4 regions of the Staphylococcus nepalensis genome follow, and region 4 is predicted to be linked to each of the others. Evidence: riboswitches for the same ligand, from Rfam matches in the RefSeq annotation. Region 4 holds a riboswitch; each other region holds the start of a gene.
What was found. Region 4 has a riboswitch for S-adenosylmethionine ahead of BJG89_RS02300 (aminotransferase class I/II-fold pyridoxal phosphate-dependent enzyme). Riboswitches for the same ligand answer to the same signal wherever they lie in the genome.

Region 1 (5,337 bases), 300 kb from region 4:
ACGAAAAGTTAACTGATGACGCAGTGAATGTTGCAAAACAGGTTGGTTATAACGTGAATCTGATGGAACAACCATTAACAATTGGCGAAGATTTCTCAGGTTTTTCAAGTCAATATCCAAGTGTGTTTGTGTTTATTGGCTCAAATAGTGCGTATGACTTACATCATCCAAAATATGATCCAGATGAACGTATTTTAGAAAAAGTACCTGATTATTTTGTGACCTTTGTTCAAAAATTATTGAATGAGTCTTAGATTTAAAAATATGTGTTAAATACTGTTAAACTTGGGTAAAGCATATTTATAATCATTATCTTTTAAGGAGTGTTATAAATGGCAGCGCAAGATCCTAGAACGAAATACTCAAATGCAGATTTTCCTCAACAAGAGCAACCGATTCCTGGTTTACAAAAAGAATTGAATCCAAAACCAGATTGTGGCGAAACATCTTATACTGGTCACGGCAGATTGAAAAATTACAAGATGTTAGTGACAGGTGGAGATTCAGCTATTGGAAGAGCAGCAGCTATTGCTTATGCTAAAGAAGGCGCTGATGTTGCGATTAATTATCTTCCAGCTGAACAAGTGGATGCTGAAGAAGTGCAACAAGTTATAGAAGAAGCGGGTAGAAAAGCTGTCTTGATTCCTGGAGATATTCGTAATGAGCAATTTAATTATGACTTAGTTGAGCAAGCATATGCACAGCTAGGCGGCTTAGATAATGTTACACTCGTAGCAGGTCATCAGCAGTACAGAGATAGTATCAAAGCATTTGATACAGCTTCCTTTACTGATACGTTTGAGACGAATGTTTACCCTATATTTTGGACTGTCCAAAAGGCGATAGATTACCTTGAGTCAGGAGCAACTATTACGACAACGTCATCAGTTCAAGGTTATAACCCAAGTCCAATTTTACATGATTACGCGGCTTCAAAAGCAGCAATTATTTCATTGACTAAAAGTTTATCAGAAGAGCTTGGCGCAAAAGGCATACGTGTCAATTGTGTAGCGCCAGGACCATTTTGGTCACCGCTTCAAATTTCGGGTGGACAACCACAATCAAAAATCCCAACATTTGGACAAAAAGAAGTGTTAGGCAGAGCGGGGCAACCCGTAGAATTATCAGGCGTCTACGTCCATTTAGCTGCTGAAGAATCAAGTTATACAACAGGCCAAGTTTATGGTGTTACAGGCGGCACCCAATTAGATTAATTCAATGACAAGATGGCTATTTCAAAGTGTAGAAAGTTTTAAAATACTTACTCGAGCTATACACTTTTTGTTATAGCCGTTTTTTATTTATGAAAGGTAAGGCGAATTTTATGAAACATTTAAAAACAAGTGATTTGTCAAAAAAACAAAATTATAAATTATTGAGTGGGAGTATTATACCTAGACCTATTGCTTTTGTTACTTCACAAGATCGAGACGGTAACTTAAATGCGGCGCCGTTTAGTTTCTTTAATGTGGTAAGTAGCGCCCCGCCAATGGTGATGATTTCAACAGGTCGTTTCGGTGGTAAACGAAAAGATACCTCACTGAATATCGAAGAAATGGGAAGCTTTGTTGTACATATAACGGATGAGACAACAGTAGAACAAGTCAATCGTACAGCAGCACCAATCAATCGACAAGACAATGAATTAGAAAGAACAGAATTATCACTTGTTGAATCGGAACTTATACCTATCCCTGGTATTGAACAATCTAAGATCCGTATGGAATGTAAGCTTGAAAGTCTGATTCCGTTAGGAGATACAGAAGAAGGTTCAGATTTAATTATTGGTGAAGTAGTGATGTTTCATATTGATGAAGATGTCTATTTTGAAGATAGTAAAATAGATAGTGAAGCACTAAACGCAGTCTGTCGCTTAGCAGGTAATGATTATGCTTCTATAGGAGACACATTCACAATCGTTAGACCAACTGAATAATGACTAATAAACATATTATTTTAATGTTGAAAGTATACAATTGACGAAGTATTATTAATAGTGTACTGTAATACAATGAATAAAATAACTTATCAAGAGAAGTGGAGGGACTGGCCCTTTGAAACTTCGGCAACATGATGACGCGTGTGCCAATTCCAGTAGCCTAATATGTGCTAGAAGATAAGATGAAGATGTAATGACTTACTCTTTTCTTCTATAAGAAAAGAGTTTTTTTATTGTAGGTATATATTAAAGAATAATATGAGATTTATTATCATAGTAATTACTAAAGAAAGTTGGTTTTGTATGACGGAGACAAAAAAAGGGAACGCATGGGCGCTTGTACCTTTAATTATATTTGTTGGGATATTTTTAGGTGTAGGACTTATTACAGGTGACTTTTCAATTATGCCTTTAAATGTAGCTATAGTAGTAGCTTCAATTATCGGTTTATTAATGAATAGAAAAGAAACTTTTCAAAAAAAGGTAGATGTATTTACCAAAGGCGCAGGACACTCAAACATTATTTTAATGATGTTAATATTCTTGCTTGCAGGTGCATTTTCTCAGACGACAGAAGATATGGGTGGTGTTACGTCTACTGTTAATTTAGGTCTGTCGTTTATTCCTGAAAATTTAATTATAGTAGGTTTATTTATTATATGTATGTTTGTTTCTTTATCGATGGGCACTTCTGTTGGTACTGTGGCAGCAATTGCACCGGTTGGTTTTGGTTTGAGTCAAGCGACAGATGTATCTGCTGCATTAACTATGGCTACAGTAGTCGGTGGTGCGATGTTCGGCGATAATTTATCTATGATTTCTGATACAACCATTGCTGCTGTTCGTACTCAAAAGACGAAAATGAGCGACAAATTTAAAGTGAATATCAAAATTGTATTACCTGGTGCTATATTTACAATGATTGTGCTTTGGTTTTTAACACATAGTGCCCAAATAGACGCTACTAAAGCATATGATTATAACTTTATTAAAGTGATTCCATACATTTTAGTATTAATATTAGCACTTGCAGGAATTAACGTTATTATTGTGTTGATTGGCGGCACGGTCTTGTCTGCAATTATAGGGCTTGTTGATGGTTCTTTCAGTTGGTCAGGATTACTTAGCTCTGTATCTAAAGGGATTATTGGCATGGAAGATATCGCTATTATCGCATTACTCATTGGTGGCCTCGTAGCCTTGATTCAACATAATGGTGGCATAACGTGGCTATTAAATTTTGTGCGTAATAGAGTAAAATCTAAACGTGGTGCAGAATTAGGTATTGCAGGATTAGTAAGTGCTGCTGATATTTCAACTGCAAATAACACTATTTCTATATTAATGGCGGGGCCATTAGCTAAGAATATAGCAGATGAATATGATATTGATTCTAGAAAGTCTGCAAGTATTTTAGATATATTTGCAAGTTGTTTTCAAGGGTTATTACCATATAGCCCACAAGTTATAGCTGCAGCCGGTGTTGCATCCATTTCACCAATCGCTTTGGCACCGTATGCCATTTATCCTATCATTTTAGGTGTTTGTGGATTGATTGCTATTTTCTTCAGAATACCAAAATTAAATAAATAATAATATGGGGGGCGTCAGGTTTAAATTTAAGCAGAGACTGATGGCCCTCCCTTTTTCTTATATAAGCATATGAGTTGTGAGATAATATACTAAGAAACGCATATACGAAACATAAAAAGCGTGAAAATTTTGACGTTTACTGACTATTAACGATAAAATATATAAGTTGTCAGTTTTATAGTGAAAATAAAGTATAGTGAGATTTCTTGGTATTATTGTTTAGAAGTCTAGTATAATAAGTTAGAATAGTATGAAGAGTGAAAGTAGGTGAACAATCGTGGGTAGATATAATGTAGAAAATGAATATGTGGAGATTCAGTTGGAACGACTTTTTAAAGTTGAACCTGAATTAGTATATCAAGCGTGGACAGATCAACGTTTTCTAAAGCAATGGTTTATGACAACAGAACGAACTAATAAATCTATAGACGTTAATGCTGAACAAAATAGTAGTTATGAAATTGTTGATGTTCGTAAAGGTAAAGAAAATGTAGTAAGAGGTTCCTATGTTACATTAGATACTAATGCATATATTGTTATGACAATTGGCATGCCTGAGTTGAGTGACTCTGAAGATACAATTGAAATTGAGATATTTGAAAGAGAACCAGGTATTACACAAATGATATTTAGTTATACTGCTTATATACCTAGAGAACGCAGATTAACATCTTTAGAGTACAAACAAAAGAAAAAGGAATACCATGATTCCACTGCGCATGGTTTTGAAATGCTATTTGATAAGCTCCAAACTACTTTAGAAGAACATGAAGAAGAAGCTTAAGTATGTAGCCATTACAATTTAATTAATAAAAACGTATAAATAAAAAGACTTGCAGGCATTTTGAGGGAACGGCTGTAAGTCTTTTTTTATAATTTCATTTTAAGTATTAAGGTGTTTCTTCTCTTTACGTTCGTTAAATTTACGTAAAAGTGTCTCGAAAAAGATATGGTAACTAATAAAACTAGAATAGTCGATTCCATCTGTTAAGTAAAACGTATTACTAGATACATAAATATTATAATTTGCTTTTTGGGCTAACGTGTTATCTTTTAGTGTTGTTATAGAAATAAAATATTTTTGGCGTAGTTGTAGTAAATTGGTTATATCAGTTAATTGTATCGATTCTCCGGATAACGAAATAATAAAGAACAAATCGCTATCTGAAGCTTTATTTAAAACCATTTTAAATTCATGTACATCATGTAATACAATAATATTTTTATGTATCGTTAATAAAATCCTTTGTGCTTCTTTCGCTACATTCATCTGGGCTAAACCCGTCCCATATAAATATATTGTTTCTGCTTCGTATATTTTATCAGTAACAAGATTATAGTCGACGCGTTCTAAATAAGTGAATGTATTTTCTATTTCTTGTTTGAAAGCATCCATCGAATCAGAGGACAATTGATGTACTTGTTCTGTTTCGAATTTCAAGTAAGATTTAAAGTCACTGTATCCATCAAACCCTAACTTGCGAGTGAAACGATGGATACTTGCGTTTGACGCATGGGTGAAGGTAGCTAGCTCTTGAATTTTCATTGATTTGCACTCTGGTATATGCGTATTGATAAAATGAGCGATTTGTAAGTCATTTTCATTTAATTTACTAAAGTTATTATTAATACGTTCATCTAAAAGCAAAATAGTCACCTCAGGCTTTCTGAAAAAATTTTCAGGTCGTGAAAATATAATCTTATTGTACAAAATGGTTCGTAATAGCGTCAAACCATTGTTTTAATGTAAGCGTTTACTTTAATATAAGATATAAATTGATGCTAACGATTTTAGAACAATCTGT
Region 2 (5,337 bases), 710 kb from region 4:
TGTGTCTGTCGGATTTTGATACACATCATATGATAAAACAAATTGAGAATTTGTCGCTATTTGTAAATGATATCCTGGCTTAAGTTGTCCATTTTTTCATATGGTTTTCTTTCATTCTCATGAAAGTCGCATCATGGTCTGTCTTAGAATAACTATTTCTATCTTGGAGTATGGCTTTTTGTGTTTTATATTTATACTTTCGTTCTGAATAAGCAGCGAATTTCTTTTTATATCTTTTGATTTCAGTTCGCTTTTGACGTGTTTGCTTTCTTAACCGAGTAGATTTTTCATGTTCAATGTAATGATTTAAATCTTCGATTTCTTTATCCAAATGAGTACCAATTAAATCTATTTATTTTTGTGTTAATTCATGATCATTATCTTCTTTAATCTTAGGTATGATTTTGTCTTTCACTAATTCATGATATAGGGCTTTAGAATCTTCATTCATTTTTGATTCATAGTTTTGAATACTCTTTTTCCAAACAAATGTATATCTATTGGCATTAGCTTCCAGTTTTGTACCATCAATAAAAATAGTTTTATCATCTATAAGATTTTGTTTCAGACATTGGCTGTGAAATTGAATAAATAAAGGTTCTAATAAGGCGTCTACTTTAGGGTTTACTCTAAAACGATTAATTGCTTTATAAGAAGGTGTTTGATTTTGTGACAGCCACATCATTCGGATACGATCATTAAGCAGTTTTTCTATTTTACGACCAGAAAATACGGATTGTGTGTAGGCATATAGAATAATTTTCAACATCATTTTGGGATGATATGATGTAGCACCACGATGATGTTTGAATTCATCGAATTCATTTTCAGGTATTGTTTCAACGATTTCATTAACATGTCGTGACATATCATTTGTGGGGATAAGAACTGAAGTTTCCATTGGTAGTGTGTTGAGCCATGTTATAATCTTTATACATAAGGCACCTCGTTAATTTAGTTTAGTTGTGTTTATTAAATTATACGTAAGGGCCTTATTTTTTTAAAGTATTTTAATGTAAAATTACATATAAATGTGAGGTATTTTGGCGAGACTCTTGAGGGAATAGGACAAGCTGAAGACTACAGGCTGAAGCTGTCCCCTAAGAAAGCGAGCCAACAATACGAAGTATTGAATCAAAAGAAGCACTCAGATGAATTGAATTAAATCATCTGAGTACTATTTTTCTGGGATTTATGTCCCAGGGACTTTTAAATATGACACGATAGCGAGAAGCATACTGATATAACGTTTATTTAAATCCGCCATTTTCAGCTAAATCTGAAACTTCATCGCCGAATTTTTCAAAGTTATGTTTAAATCTATCAATTAAATCTTGTGCTTGTTCTCTATAAGCTTCTGGCTTACTCCATGCATTAATAGGATTAAGTAGCGTTTGTGGCACATCTTTAATTTCAACTGGTATATTTAAGCCAAACATATCATCTTTGATGTATTCCGAGTCTCTCAATTGGCCAGTGATAGCTTGTTCAACCATTTGTCTTGTGTAATTTAAACTAATACGACGTCCTGTCCCGTATTTACCACCAGTCCAACCAGTGTTGACCAAGTAAACGTCCACATCGTGTTTATCTATCAGATTACCAAGTAAATCAGCATATACTTTTGCGTGTAATGGTAAGAAAGGTGAACCAAAACAAGTTGAGAATGATGGTTCAGGTTCTGTTACACCGCGTTCAGTCCCTGCTAATTTAGCTGTAAAACCGCTTAAAAAATGATACATTGCTTGATCTTTATTTAATTTAGAAATAGGTGGTAAAACACCAAAAGCATCAGCAGTTAAGAAAATAATGGTATTAGGATGCGCTGCTTTAGAAGGTGTAACAATATTTTCTATGTGATTGATTGGATAAGCGGCTCTGGTATTTTCTGTGTAGTAGTTATCATCAAAGTCGATATCACCGTCTTCGTCTACAACCACATTTTCTAAAATAGTCCCGTATTTAATTGCGTCATAAATTTGTGGTTCTTTTTTATAAGAAAGATTAATAGCTTTGGCGTAACAACCACCTTCGATATTGAATATGCCATTTTCATTCCAACCATGTTCATCATCACCGATTAACTTTCGGTTGGCATCTGCAGAAAGTGTTGTTTTACCTGTACCTGATAAGCCGAAAAATAGCGCCACATCACCTTTTTCACCGACATTAGCTGAGCAGTGCATACTCATGATATCATCTTTTGGCAATAAGTAGTTCATAACTGAGAAAATACCCTTTTTCATTTCACCAGCATATTCAGTACCACCAATTAAAATAAGTTTGTGCTTAAAAGAAGTAATAATAAATGTTTCGGAATTTGTACCGTCTTGAGTTGGGTCTGCTTTGAAATGGGGCGCTGAAACAATAGTGAAATCTGATTTGATTTCTTCTGCTTCTTCTTTTGAATCTGGACGAATAAACATATTTTGTGCGAATAAGTTATGCCAAGCGAGTTCATTAACTACTGTTAGTTTGAGTTGTGAATCTTCATCACTACCTGCATAACCATTGAAAACGTACAATTCATCTCTTTCATTTAAGTAATTTAATACTTTTTCATATAAGTTTAAAAATGTCTCTTCGTCAATTGGTTGATTGATATTGCCCCAATCGATATCATCTCTGTAGGATGGTTCATTAACAATGAATTTATCTTTTGGTGAACGTCCAGTGTATTTGCCTGTTTTAGCGTTAATTGCACCTAGTTCAGTTAGTTCGCCTTCATTATTATCAAGAATTTTTTTATACAACTGTGTTGTAGATAGTTGAAATAATGAAGATTGCTTGTCCAAAATACTTTGGATTTTATTTGTGTAAGTGTATGTATCTACTGCCATACTAAATCCCTCCAACGCTATATTAAATGTAAGCCTTTACAATTAAAGAGTATAACACATATGATTTAATAGTCCACACCATTTTAAAAGGAATTTTAATTAATCCTAAATTGACAATGTTACTTAGTTTAGGTACTATAGTGATTAACGGATTCTCTTATCCTGAGTGGCGGAGGGACATGGACCCAATGAAGCCCAGCAACCTCTTCTTATAATGAAGAAAGGTGCCAAACCGTTTGCAGACAAATAGCGTCTGAACGATAAGAGCGAATGGACGTATAAAGGCCTTCTCTCTATTCATAATAGTGACGAAGGCTTTTTTTAATGAGCTCAATAAAAGAGAATTTTCGTAATTTAAAACTAAAGGAGCAAGTTAATTATGACTTATAATAGAAGGTTATTTACTTCAGAATCAGTTACAGAAGGGCACCCAGATAAGATTGCGGATCAAGTATCGGATGCAATTTTAGATGAAATTTTAAAAGATGATCCAAATGCAAGGGTCGCTTGTGAAACAACAGTAACAACAGGTATGGCATTAATTTCCGGGGAGATTTCAACGGCGACATATGTAGATATCCCTAAAGTGGTAAGAGAAACAATTAAAAATATTGGTTATACACGTGCGAAATTCGGTTATGATAGCCAAACAATGGCTATATTAACAGCTATTGACGAACAGTCACCTGATATTGCTCAAGGCGTGGATAATGCCTTAGAGTACCGAGATCATCTTACAGAAGAAGAGATTGAGGCCACAGGTGCAGGAGATCAAGGCTTAATGTTTGGTTACGCAACAAATGAAACTGATACTTATATGCCATTACCTATCTTTTTATCACATCAACTTGCTAAGCGATTATCAGATGTACGTAAAGATGAAATTTTAAAATATTTACGCCCTGATGGTAAAGTCCAAGTTACAGTTGAATATGACGAGCAAGACAAACCGCAACGTATAGATACGATCGTAGTTTCAGCACAACATGCTGAAAATATTACTTTGGAACAAATTCAGACTGATATCAAAGAACATGTTATTTATCCTACTGTCCCTGAAGGTTTAATTGATGAGCATACAAGATTTTATATCAATCCTACAGGGCGATTTGTAATTGGTGGACCACAGGGCGACGTAGGACTTACAGGCAGAAAAATTATCGTAGACACATATGGCGGTTACGCACGTCATGGTGGTGGTTGCTTTAGTGGGAAGGACCCTACAAAAGTAGATCGTTCAGCAACTTATGCTGCACGTTATGTAGCTAAAAATATAGTTGCAGCAGAACTTGCAGAAAAATGTGAAGTTCAACTTGCATATGCAATTGGTGTTGCAGAACCGGTTTCTATTGCGATTGATACTTTTGGAACAGGTAAAGTAAGTGAAGCAGAATTAGTGGAAGCGGTCAGAGCACACTTTGATTTAAGACCAGCGGGTATAATTAAAATGTTAGATTTAAAACATCCAATTTATAAACAAACTGCTGCCTATGGTCATTTTGGGCGTACAGATATACTTCTACCGTGGGAAAAACTAGATAAAGTTAATTTATTAAAAGATAGTGTGCAAGTATAGGTGAAAAGAACCTTGTTTTTTTAAGTTTACTATCGAATGATGAGCTCATATCTATTATAATTAAGTTACTGAACATATAAAGGAGCGTTGTTGTTATGAATTCATTTGGACCGATAGAAATTGGTTTAATCGTGGCAATTATCGTAGCAGTTATTTGTTTAATCCTATTTTTAGTAGCCTTGAAAAGTAAGAAAAAAGCACAGCAAACAATCGAGGAACAATATAAATCTAGAGAACAAAAACTTAGCGATGAACATGGCGAGGAGCTAGAAAAAGAAAGAATTGAGAATAAAAAGCAAGTAACTAAGCAAAAAGAAGAATATGAAGCCACAGTTAATTCTAAAAATCAAGAAATAGATGCTTTAAAATTATTCTCTAAAAATGAAAGTGAATATGTGACGGACATGCGATTAATTGGTATCCGTGAACGTTTAGTAAATGAAAAACGGATCCGTCCAGAAGACATGCATATAATGGCTAATATTTTCTTGCCAAAGAATAATTTTAGTGACGTTCGCCGTATTAGCCATTTAGTACTTACACGAACTGGTTTGTACATTATTGATTCACAATTATTAAAAGGTCATGTATTTAATGGAATTAATGCTACACAATTTAAAGAACAACCGATGATGGAACAAGTATTTGAAACGTTAGATCTTGACAAACAAACGCCGCAAACATTAGCGATGGATCAAAATGAGGATAAAGATACGTTATCATTTGTTAATTACACGAATTATTTAAATGAAGTTGAAAAACTTGCTGGTGATTTACAAACTGAATTGAATTTGAAATTCACTCCAACTTCAATCCTTTATTTTAATCCAAAGGAAGAAGGCGCAGTGACAATTTCAAATTACGCACAAAGTACAAATTCGAAAGTTCTAGTAGGACCAGAACAACTTGATGAGTACTTTA
Region 3 (5,337 bases), 520 kb from region 4:
GCATTTGACTTTGAAGAAAAAGCACATTGGGATTTAGTTGAATCATTACAAATGGCTAATTTCGAACGAGGCGCAAAAGTTTCTGGCGCTAGATTTGTCTTCTTAACTGGGGAAGGTGCTCAATTAGAAAGAGCATTGATGAACTATATGGTAACGAAACATACGACACAGCACGGTTACACTGAAATGATGGTGCCGCAATTAGTGAACGCCGATTCTATGTATGGTACAGGACAATTGCCAAAATTCGAAGAAGATTTATTCAAAATTGAAAAAGAAGGACTTTATACAATTCCAACTGCAGAGGTGCCATTAACGAATTATTATCGTAATGAAATTATTGAGCCAGATGTGTTGCCTGCTAAATTCACTGCCCAATCAGCTTGTTATCGTAGTGAAGCGGGTTCTGCAGGTAGAGATACAAGAGGCTTAATTCGATTACATCAATTCGATAAAGTAGAAATGGTGCGCTTTGAAAAACCAGAAGACTCTTGGAACGCATTAGAAGAAATGACACAACATGCAGAATCAATTTTAGAGGAGTTAGGATTACCTTATCGTAGAGTTATTTTATGTACAGGAGATATCGGTTTTGGTTCAAGTAAAACATATGACTTAGAAGTTTGGTTACCAAGTTATAACGAATACAAAGAAATCAGTTCTTGTTCAAATATTACTGATTTCCAAGCGCGTCGTTCTAACATTCGTTTTAAACGTGATAAAACAGCAAAACCGGAATTAGTGCATACGCTCAATGGCAGTGGCTTAGCAGTAGGTCGTACATTTGCTGCAATTGTAGAAAACTATCAAAATGAAGATGGATCAGTAACAATTCCAGATGCATTAGTGCCTTATATGGGCGGTAAAACAGTTATACGCCCAGTTAAATAGAAAGATGAATTAAAGTTTAAATATCATGATAAACTACGTGAATGTTTAAAATGAGCTTAGCATCATCTAGCTTTAAAAAAGCAGGATTGTAATCTTTGCGAGATTACTATTCCTGCTTTTTTAATTTGGAGAAAGGGTAGGGAGGGATCAATTTAAATGGTTAATCATAGATAATAATACAGAAAAACAGCATTTTACTTAACTATAAGAGGGACGTCTAAAATAATGATTTAAAAATTCTGAAATTAAAACTATTATAAAAACAGCATTTTAACACTTCGGTTAGTCTAACGTAAGACAAGCAGATGTCTAAAAGCATTGAATATATTTTACGAGTCGTATTAAAATAGTCATATTATTTTCTTATTACAAAAACTTTAGGAGGTGGCGTTATGGAAACACATTTAACTTTTAGGCAAGGTGTCAAAGAATGTGTGCCTACATTGTTAGGTTATGCAGGTGTTGGACTTTCATTTGGTATTGTAGCAGTAGCTTCGGGTTTTAATTTACTCGAGATTATTTTGTTATGTTTACTCGTTTACGCAGGTGCTGCACAATTTATTATATGTGCGTTAGTCATTGCTGGGACACCCATTTCTGCAATTGCATTAACTACGTTTATTGTTAATTCAAGGATGTTTTTATTAAGTATGACACTTGCACCAAGTTATAAAGATTATGGTTTTTGGAATCGTATCGGGATGTCTACACTCATTACTGATGAAACATTCGGTGTTGCTATCACGCCACATTTAAAAGGAGAAAAAATTAATGATCGCTGGCTACATGGTTTAAATATCACAGCATACCTATTTTGGACATTTGCAAGTATCGTTGGCGCTGTCTTTGGTAAATACATAACTAACCCCGATGCTTTTGGTTTGGACTTTGCGATTACCGCGATGTTTATATTTTTGGCTGTATCGCAGTTTGATACTATTAAACAATCACAAATTAGGACTTATCTAGTATTAATCGTTTGCGTGATTATACTAATGTTTGTTTTAAGCTTTTTCATGCCTTCATATGTAGCCATTATATTAGCATCCATCTTTACTGCTGCTTTAGGGGTGGTGATTGATAAATGACAACGACCCTACACATGTTATTAATCATCGTGTTATGCGGTGTGATTACTTGGTTAACACGCATCATACCCTTTATATTAATAACTAAAATTAGATTATCGGAAACAATCGTAAAATGGTTATCCTTTATTCCAATCACACTGTTTACGGCATTAATTATAGATGGTGTGTTAGAGCAACATGAAGGAACAATGATCTATAGTATTAATATCCCTTTTTTAGTTACTATGGTGCCAACAATTATTATCGCAGTCATTACACGAAGTCTAACGATGACAATTGTTGGCGGCATCTTGCTCATGGCTATTTTAAGATGGGTATTTTAAATATATGATTGAAGTACATCCCAAAATCCGTTAGAATGACAATAATTAGAAAATTATGAAATTTGAAGTACGCGTGCGTCATTGATGAAGTAAATCACTTTTATATACGTCGTTTTTTTTTAACAATTAAAACTAAATCTTATTTCGAGAAGCAGAGGGACTTGGCCCGATGAAGCTTCAGCAACCGGCTTTTAAAGCACGGTGCTAATACCAACGACTCGTCGAATAATAAGTATTTTAACTTCTTACTTATTATAAATAGGTGAGAAGTTTTTTTACTAGGTAGGAGGTAAATGATGACAAATTATACAGTTGATACATTGGAATTAGGGCCATTTACAACAGAATCAGGTGAAACGATTTTAAATTTGAAATTACGTTATGAGCATGTTGGGTATCAAGGGCAACCATTAGTGCTGGTATGCCACGCATTAACAGGTAATCATTTGACGTATGGCACGGATGATAATCCAGGGTGGTGGAGAGGCATTATAGATGGTGGTTATATGCCTATTCATGACTATCAATTTTTAACATTCAATGTCATTGGGAGCCCATATGGTTCTAGTTCGGCACTTACAGATGCAGACTTTCCTAAACATTTAACTTTACGAGATATTGTACATGCAATTGAATTAGGTATTAAAACGTTAGGGTTTGATCGAATTAATATTTTAATTGGAGGCTCTTTAGGTGGCATGCAAGCATTAGAATTATTATACAACCATAAATTTGAGGTCGATAAGGCAGTTATTTTAGCTGCTACAGACAAAACATCTTCATATAGTCGTGCATTTAATGAAATTGCTAGACAAGCAATTCAATTAGATCACAGCGAGGGTATGAGTATAGCAAGACAACTTGGCTTTTTAACTTATCGTTCGTCTAAGAGTTATGATAGACGCTTTACGCCGGACCAAGTTGTGAATTATCAAAAACACCAAGGTAACAAATTCAAGAAAAACTTTGACCCATTGAGCTATTTAACACTACTGGATGTCTTAGATAGCCATGATATAGATAGAGATCGCAAAGATGTAGATGAAGTATTTGGACGTCTTGATACTAAAGTCATGACGATGGGATTTACAGATGATTTATTATATCCAGATGATTTGGTATATGCGACTGGTGCTCGCTTTAAATACCATAAACACTTCTTTGTACCGGACAATGTAGGACATGATGGCTTTTTACTTAATTTTAATGATTGGGCGCCCAATTTATATCATTTCTTAAAAGTATCCAAATTCAAAAGAAAATAAATATATGGTTACGATGTACGTGGAAAAATAAGACGTCTGGAAGATGGCTTTCTAGTTGATTAAAAGAGTGAAGTGATTGCCTTACCAGGACGTCTTATTTTTATAGCATAACATCAGAAATAAATGAGGCATTTTGGTCAAATTAATGCGTAAAAGTACATTTTGAAGTATTAGTCTATTTTTGAATTTTATAGTTTGAATGGAACTTCTATTAAAAAGGATTGTCAATAATTGTATAAAAGTTTTAAAGAGGTTAAAATAATAAACATAGACAAAATTAGTATAGGAGTGGCGAACTTGTTTTCTAAAATAGATACTAAAGCCACTATACTTAGTGTGATTACGTTAATTATAGTGGCTTTAGCTTTACATATATTACCACCACTTGGGTTGCTGTTAGGCTTATTTGCAACAATTCCAGGTATTATTTTATGGCATAAATCTGTAGAATCATTTGCTTTGACAGCGGTGGTTACAGTTGTGTTAACAACATTGCTGGGTAATATATTCGTGTTAAGCATTATGATCCTCTTGCTTGTAGTGAGTTTTGTAGTGGGTCAATTATTAAAAGAACGTACATCTAAAGAACGTATACTTTATATAACAACAACGTATATTAGTATTATTGCGTTAATTGCATTTATGATGTTACAAGCATTAAAAAAAATACCAAACGCTACATCATTAATTAAACCATTTAAAGACCAGATGTATAGTGTGATTGCTAGCGCTTCTGTAAGCGCAGATTATAAACAAATGTTTGAAGAAACATTCCGCCAATCATCAGTTCAATTACCAAGTTATATTATTATTGGCGTTTTTCTATTAATATTAATCAATTTAATTATTACTTTTCCAATCTTGCGTAAATTCAAAATCGCTACACCCATATTCAAACCATTATACGCTTGGCAAATGAAGCGTTCTGTATTATGGATATATATTATTGTATTAATATGTGTTATGTTTTCAACCGAGCCAAGCGCATTTCAAACTATCGTATTAAACTTTCAAACTGTGTTATCATTATGTATGTATATTCAGGGGTTAAGTGTGATTCACTTTTTCGGAAAGGCAAAATCAATGCCGCCAGCACTTACTATCATTCTAATGGTGGTGGGGACAATTTTAACACCATTAACACATATTGTAAGTCTCCTGGGTTTTGTAGATTTATGCATCAATTTAAAACGTATCATTAAAAAATGATTTGAGGTGGAAGAATGAACCGTCAATCCACTAAAAAAGCGTTGATTTTACCATTTATAATCATGGTATTGACAGCGATAGCGCTTGTAGTCGTTTGGTTTATTTTTAATCAATTGATTGCAGGTATAGCCACCGTTGTTTTACTTGTGATTATTATAGGGACAGCACTGATGGTAAGACAAGCTTTACAAAAACTGGATAGCTATGTAGATAGTCTAAGCGGAATAATTTCAGCAAGTAGCAACACTGCTATTAAAAAGCTACCGATTGGTATGATTATCTTAGATGAAAATGAAAACATAGAGTGGATGAACCAATTTATGTCAGAGCGTTTGGATCGAAATGTTATTTCTGATCCAGTCAACGAAGTATATCCTAACATCTTAAAGCAATTAGAAAAGACACAAGAAGTTGAAATTCAAGAAAATGAATATCACTACCGTGTAAGATATTCAGAAAAAGAACACGTACTTTATTTCTTCGATATAACAGAAGAAGTACACACACAAGCATTATACGAAGCATCTAAACCAATCATTGCCACACTATTTTTAGATA
Region 4 (5,337 bases):
AGCTTCAAAAATTACATCACTTCAAGATGAAAATAAGGTTGTTGCAATGGTTGGTGATGGGGTTAACGATGCTCCAGCCCTAGTTCAAGCTGATATAGGCATTGCTATTGGTACTGGTACTGAAGTAGCTATAGAAGCAGCGGATGTTACAATATTAGGCGGAGAGTTACTATTAATACCGAAAGCAATCAAAGCGAGTAAATCAACTATAAGTAACATTAGACAAAATTTATTTTGGGCTTTCGGTTATAACGTCGCAGGTATTCCTATTGCAGCTTTAGGTTTACTTGCACCATGGGTAGCTGGTGCCGCTATGGCTTTAAGTTCAGTGAGCGTTGTAACAAATTCACTCAGATTAAAACGAATGAGATTATAATCAAACTTTGTGATAATAACTATATAATACCTTTAATTTAAGGAGGTGATTCATATGACAACAGAAACAATTAAAGTTGAGGGCATGAGCTGCGATCATTGTAAACATGCAGTAGAATCTGCACTTACAAACCTAGACGGTGTATCAACAGCTGATGTAAATCTTGATGCCGGAAATGTTAAAGTCGATTATGATGATAATAAAGTTTCCATGACAAACATGAAAGAGGCAATCGAAGACCAAGGTTACGACGCTAAATAAAAATTATATTTCTATCTGAAAATAATGAGAGGGAGCGAGACAGAAATCACAATTTCTAAGATGATTTCATTGTCCCGCTCCCTCTTCGTTGATTAGAAGAGTGGTGTACAAAAGCGGAAATCCATATATAAGTGTGATTAACTCAAAAGAAAGTTTACAAGAGCTAAAGTACTTGCGCCCACTTCATATTTTAATTCACACGAAACTTACTATCACCTGTTTTTATTACTTCTAATGTTGCATCCAACGCATCGACAATTAAATTTTCAACCGCAGCATCCGTATAGAAAGCAATATGCGGCGATATAATTACATCTTGTCTTTCAATCAATTTAATTAATAATTCATCATCTAACTGCGTATGGCGTTGATCACTTGGAAACAAACCTTTTTCACCTTCATAAGTATCCAATGCAGCACCTTTTAGCTTCCCACTATTTAATGCATCTACAAGAGCTTGTGTATCAACGATTATACCACGTGCACAATTGACGAACACAGCACCTGTTTTCATTTGAGCAAATAAATCTGCATCAAATAAATATGTATTGTCCTCTGTTGCAGGAATATGCACTGTGACAATATCTGCGTCTTTGATAGCTTCATTTATACTTTCTTTGTATGTTAAATAAGTCTCACATGATGATTGAGGTTCAATATCATAAGCCAATACTTCTGAACCAAAACCCTCTGCAAAGATCTTTCCAACAATAGACCCAATTCGCCCCGTGCCTATTATTGCGATTTTCAAATCTTTAATAGAGCGTGACATAATACTCGGTTGCCACCTAAAATCATATTGTGCAGTTTTATTTTGAATATCATTAAAATTCCTGATTAAGTTCAATGCTTGTGACACAGTATATTCTGCTATAGAATGTGGAGAATATGAAGGTACATTTGTTATAACTAATCCATATTGATTGGCTAGCTCGAGATCATAGCTATCATATCCAGCGCTTCTCTGTGCAATTTGTTGTATACCATAATCATGTAATTTCTTATAAACTACTTCATCTAATTCAATTTGTTGCGACAATGACAGCCCATCAAACCCTTTCATACGATCTACTGTTTCTGCTGACAACAAATCGCTATCTAAATCTACTTCAACTTGATTGCTTTCTGCCCAATTTTTAATAAAGGGTATATCTTCTTCTCTAACACCAAATAGTTTAATACTCGTCATAAATTGTTCCACTCTCACTTTCTTATTTATAAAGATGTTTTAAAGATTGAAGTCGCTCTGCCGCTTCCATTAACCTCTCGTCATCCACTGCTAATGAAATACGCACATAACCTCGCCCATGTTCGCCAAATGGTATACCAGGCGCAACTAAAATAGACTTTTCTTTTAATAAATAAGTCTCAAAACGTTCACTATCATAATTTTCAGGCGTTTTTAGCCATAAAAATATACCACCTTGCATCGGTTCAAACGGGATACCCGCTTCAATTAATTTAGCTGTAAATTTATCTCTACGCGCTTTAAAAATTTCATTTTGATACACTAAAAAATCGTCATAATGATTTAAAGCAAATGTTGCTGCGTCTTGTAATGCACCAAACATACCTGCATGCGTATGTGTTTGATATTTTTTCAACGCTTGGATTATATCTTTATTTCCTACTGCAAAACCCACCCTGAAACCTGACATATTATATCCCTTAGACAAAGAGAAGACCTCTACTGCTAAATCTTTAGCACCTTCTGATTGTAAAATGCTAGGGTTTTTATGATCAAAACCAAATGCACCATAAGCAAAATCATGAACAATCTTAGTTTTAGTTCCTTTAAATTGTGCAATTGCTTCATCAAATACATCTTTAGTAGCAACAGAGCCTGTTGGATTATTAGGATAAGTTAAGTAAACTAGGCGCGTATTTAATAAAACATCTGTATCTACGTTATGCCACTGTGGTAAATAATAAGGAGGCGTTAACACCAGCGGCTGCGGTTGTGCACCTGCTAATTGTACGCCTGCCAAATAATCTGTATAACCCGGATCAGGCAGGAGCACATTTTCACCTGGATTAACTATACAGGTAGGTAAAGCAACTAATCCATTTTTTGTACCATAAAGTATACAAACTTCATCTTCCTTATCTAGTTCAACACCAAACTGTCTTTGATAAAAATCAACAATGGCTTGTTTAAATGTTTCTTTGCCATGAAATGCTACATATTTTTGATTTTCTGGTTTTCGGATTGCTTCTGCAAAACAATCAAGGATACCTTTGGGCGTTTCACCATCAGGAATACCTACAGCCATATTAATCAATGGTAAAGGGCCATGTTCTATTGTACGTCCCATTGTTTTTCCAAAGTAGCTATCTGGAATTTGTGCTAATCGATCTGACATTACCATTAAAAAGCCCTCCTAAAATAAAAAACTATATGCCCCATTAAGTGGCATATAGTTTTACATGACACTTATCTTTCAAGCATTTCACTTGTTGAAAGTAGCACAGTACTCATAATGATAAGTCTGTTGCTGAAGTTTCTACGGGTCAACCCCCTCCACCTCTCTGGATAAGTTAATTTGTAATTAATTTACATTAATTTTATCAGAATATTCTAACATGTCAATTAGCATTCACCTCTTTTATTAAGATAAAAAAAGAGAGCAACTCATTTGAGTCACTCTCTTATATATCACCAAACATCGAGTTCAGTGCTGTAGATTTTACCACCAACCGTGGCTTGCACGGAAAGCAAGGGCAGCTTCTTCAGAACCATAACGTTGTTTTGCATAGTTAAGCATACCTTTAGTTTGATCAGCTACTGAACCAGTTCCCCATGATTCTTTAGTTTGACCTAAGCCTCTATAACCAGCTGGGTTAACCGCATTCGGGTTACCGCTTGATTCAGGCATTACGATTGAATTCCACATAGCTTCTGAACCACCAGCAGCTAAGAATTGAGCTTTTACTGATCCACCAGTTGAAGCAGCTGATGTTTGCGCTACTTTATAAGATTTTGTTGCTACGCTTGTTTGCGTAGTTCTCACGTTTGTAGACGCTGAAGCTTTTGGTGCTGCTACTGTCACTGGAGTAGCATATGATTGTTGTGAACGTACTTCACTTGCTGATTTTTCATTTGTATTTACACTTACTTCTGAGCTTACATCTTGTGTAGTGTTAGATGATGAAGCTTGTGTACCTGCTGCATGGTATCCCCATGACCACGTGTTACCGTCTGATGTAAAAGTAAATTCATTGCCATCTAATACGAAATTATAGTTATAGGCACCAGCATGTAACGGTTGTTGATCTAATTCAGCTGAACCGTTTAATGCTAACTCAGCTAAATGTGCTTTGTCGATGTTTTGTTCTGAAGCATGTGCTTGATTGTTGTCAGATGTTGCTGCGTAACCTGTTACGCCTAATGCTACTGCTAATGATGAAGCTAAGATTGTTTTTTTCATAGTAAAATAAATCCTCCAAATTTAAAATCTAATAAAATATATTTTTGATAGTTTTGTTGTCGTATTTGCTAAAATCTTTTAATATTTATGTCTTAATTTTTTACCATAGCTAATATATCATATAAATTTATCAATCGTATTACACTTATATAACAAAACTTTACAAAAATCATATTGCTTTATAACATTGAAATATTTTTGATTTATTTAGCGTAATACTTAAGAAAGTCTTTCTGAATCAGTTATATATCCATACTGTTATAGAAGGTCTTAAAATATAAAAAGCATTATAATTTCTATTATCTGAAAAATTACAAACCACACTGTTGTTACATCATTGTAATACGTATTTTCTATATATTTTTTATATTTTAGGGCAATACTTGCAATTTTTTTGTTAAAAAATAAAAAGACCTCTGATTTGAGGCCTTTTTACATTTCTTATGATACTAATAATTATATGTATACGATTAAATATTACAAAAACTTATTTCTTAACTCAGCTTTAGTCATCTGATTTACGCTAAAAATTTAAATATATCTTGGTGATATAACTTCAATACCCTCATATAAAATACATTGATTAAATAACCAATGATAAAAGGCACTACAAAGAACGCTATAAATACGATTACTAAATTCAGTAGTAATGAAGCTTCTATATGTCTAAATGCACTAATCGGCCCTACTAAACCGATGATACCAAAGCCTGCTGACTCTTTTGTACCAGCAATACCTAACAAAGCTCCAAAAAATCCTGTTATTAACGCGTTAGTAAATATAGGTAGTAAAATGATGGGGTGGCGTACCATATTCGGAATCATCATTTTAACGCCACCTAAAAATATCGTAAGCGGCACACCAGATCTATTTACTTTCAATGTTCCAGCAACAAGGACGCCTTCACATGCAACGATACCTAACGAAGCAGAGCCTGCAGCTAAGCCACTTATCCCAATAGCTAAAGCTGTTGCCACAGTAGAAATTGGCGAAATAATTAGAAAGCTGAAGACAAGCGCAATCAGCATTGACATCAATATGGGTTGTAATTCTGTAAATGTATTGACTAGGTTACCTATACCAGTAGTAATCATTTGTACATATGGAAGTATCGTTATACCTATTAAACCTGAAATAACACCTACTATCGTAGGTAAAATAATCAATGTTAAACTTCCAAAACGTTCGCCTATAACCAATATAAAAAATACTGCAATCGCAGCAGTAATCATTGTGTTAATTAAATCACCTACACCAGCAAGCATCCAAACA

Region 1: linked by a shared signal. The riboswitch ahead of BJG89_RS03630 (Na+/H+ antiporter NhaC family protein) and the one ahead of BJG89_RS02300 (aminotransferase class I/II-fold pyridoxal phosphate-dependent enzyme) in region 4 are both predicted to bind S-adenosylmethionine.
Region 2: linked by a shared signal. The riboswitch ahead of metK (methionine adenosyltransferase) and the one ahead of BJG89_RS02300 (aminotransferase class I/II-fold pyridoxal phosphate-dependent enzyme) in region 4 are both predicted to bind S-adenosylmethionine.
Region 3: linked by a shared signal. The riboswitch ahead of metX (homoserine O-acetyltransferase MetX) and the one ahead of BJG89_RS02300 (aminotransferase class I/II-fold pyridoxal phosphate-dependent enzyme) in region 4 are both predicted to bind S-adenosylmethionine.

What each region holds. Positions count from the first base shown of each region.
Region 1 is NZ_CP017466.1:832,399-837,735, forward strand. Features, by position in the region: gene BJG89_RS03615 (amidohydrolase) at 1-254, shown strand, start outside; gene BJG89_RS03620 (SDR family oxidoreductase) at 333-1,214, shown strand; gene BJG89_RS03625 (flavin reductase family protein) at 1,325-1,936, shown strand; SAM riboswitch class I at 2,023-2,123, shown strand; gene BJG89_RS03630 (Na+/H+ antiporter NhaC family protein) at 2,243-3,532, shown strand; gene BJG89_RS03635 (SRPBCC family protein) at 3,810-4,316, shown strand; gene BJG89_RS03640 (MurR/RpiR family transcriptional regulator) at 4,416-5,180, opposite strand.
Region 2 is NZ_CP017466.1:1,240,845-1,246,181, forward strand. Features, by position in the region: partial or broken gene BJG89_RS14765 (transposase) at 1-60, opposite strand, end outside; gene BJG89_RS14770 (hypothetical protein) at 80-331, opposite strand; gene BJG89_RS14775 (transposase) at 353-901, opposite strand; gene pckA (phosphoenolpyruvate carboxykinase (ATP)) at 1,251-2,840, opposite strand; SAM riboswitch class I at 2,995-3,107, shown strand; gene metK (methionine adenosyltransferase) at 3,220-4,416, shown strand; gene BJG89_RS05895 (nuclease-related domain-containing protein) at 4,512-5,337, shown strand, end outside.
Region 3 is NZ_CP017466.1:13,374-18,710, forward strand. Features, by position in the region: gene serS (serine--tRNA ligase) at 1-891, shown strand, start outside; gene BJG89_RS00050 (AzlC family ABC transporter permease) at 1,284-1,979, shown strand; gene BJG89_RS00055 (AzlD domain-containing protein) at 1,976-2,305, shown strand; SAM riboswitch class I at 2,442-2,540, shown strand; gene metX (homoserine O-acetyltransferase MetX) at 2,602-3,570, shown strand; gene BJG89_RS00065 (DUF2232 domain-containing protein) at 3,853-4,779, shown strand; gene BJG89_RS00070 (DHH family phosphoesterase) at 4,794-5,337, shown strand, end outside.
Region 4 is NZ_CP017466.1:532,881-538,217, reverse strand. Features, by position in the region: gene BJG89_RS02315 (heavy metal translocating P-type ATPase) at 1-376, shown strand, start outside; gene copZ (copper chaperone CopZ) at 431-637, shown strand; gene BJG89_RS02305 (D-lactate dehydrogenase) at 828-1,826, opposite strand; gene BJG89_RS02300 (aminotransferase class I/II-fold pyridoxal phosphate-dependent enzyme) at 1,849-3,006, opposite strand; SAM riboswitch class I at 3,069-3,177, opposite strand; gene BJG89_RS02295 (aggregation-promoting factor C-terminal-like domain-containing protein) at 3,325-4,065, opposite strand; gene BJG89_RS02290 (PTS sugar transporter subunit IIC) at 4,584-5,337, opposite strand, start outside.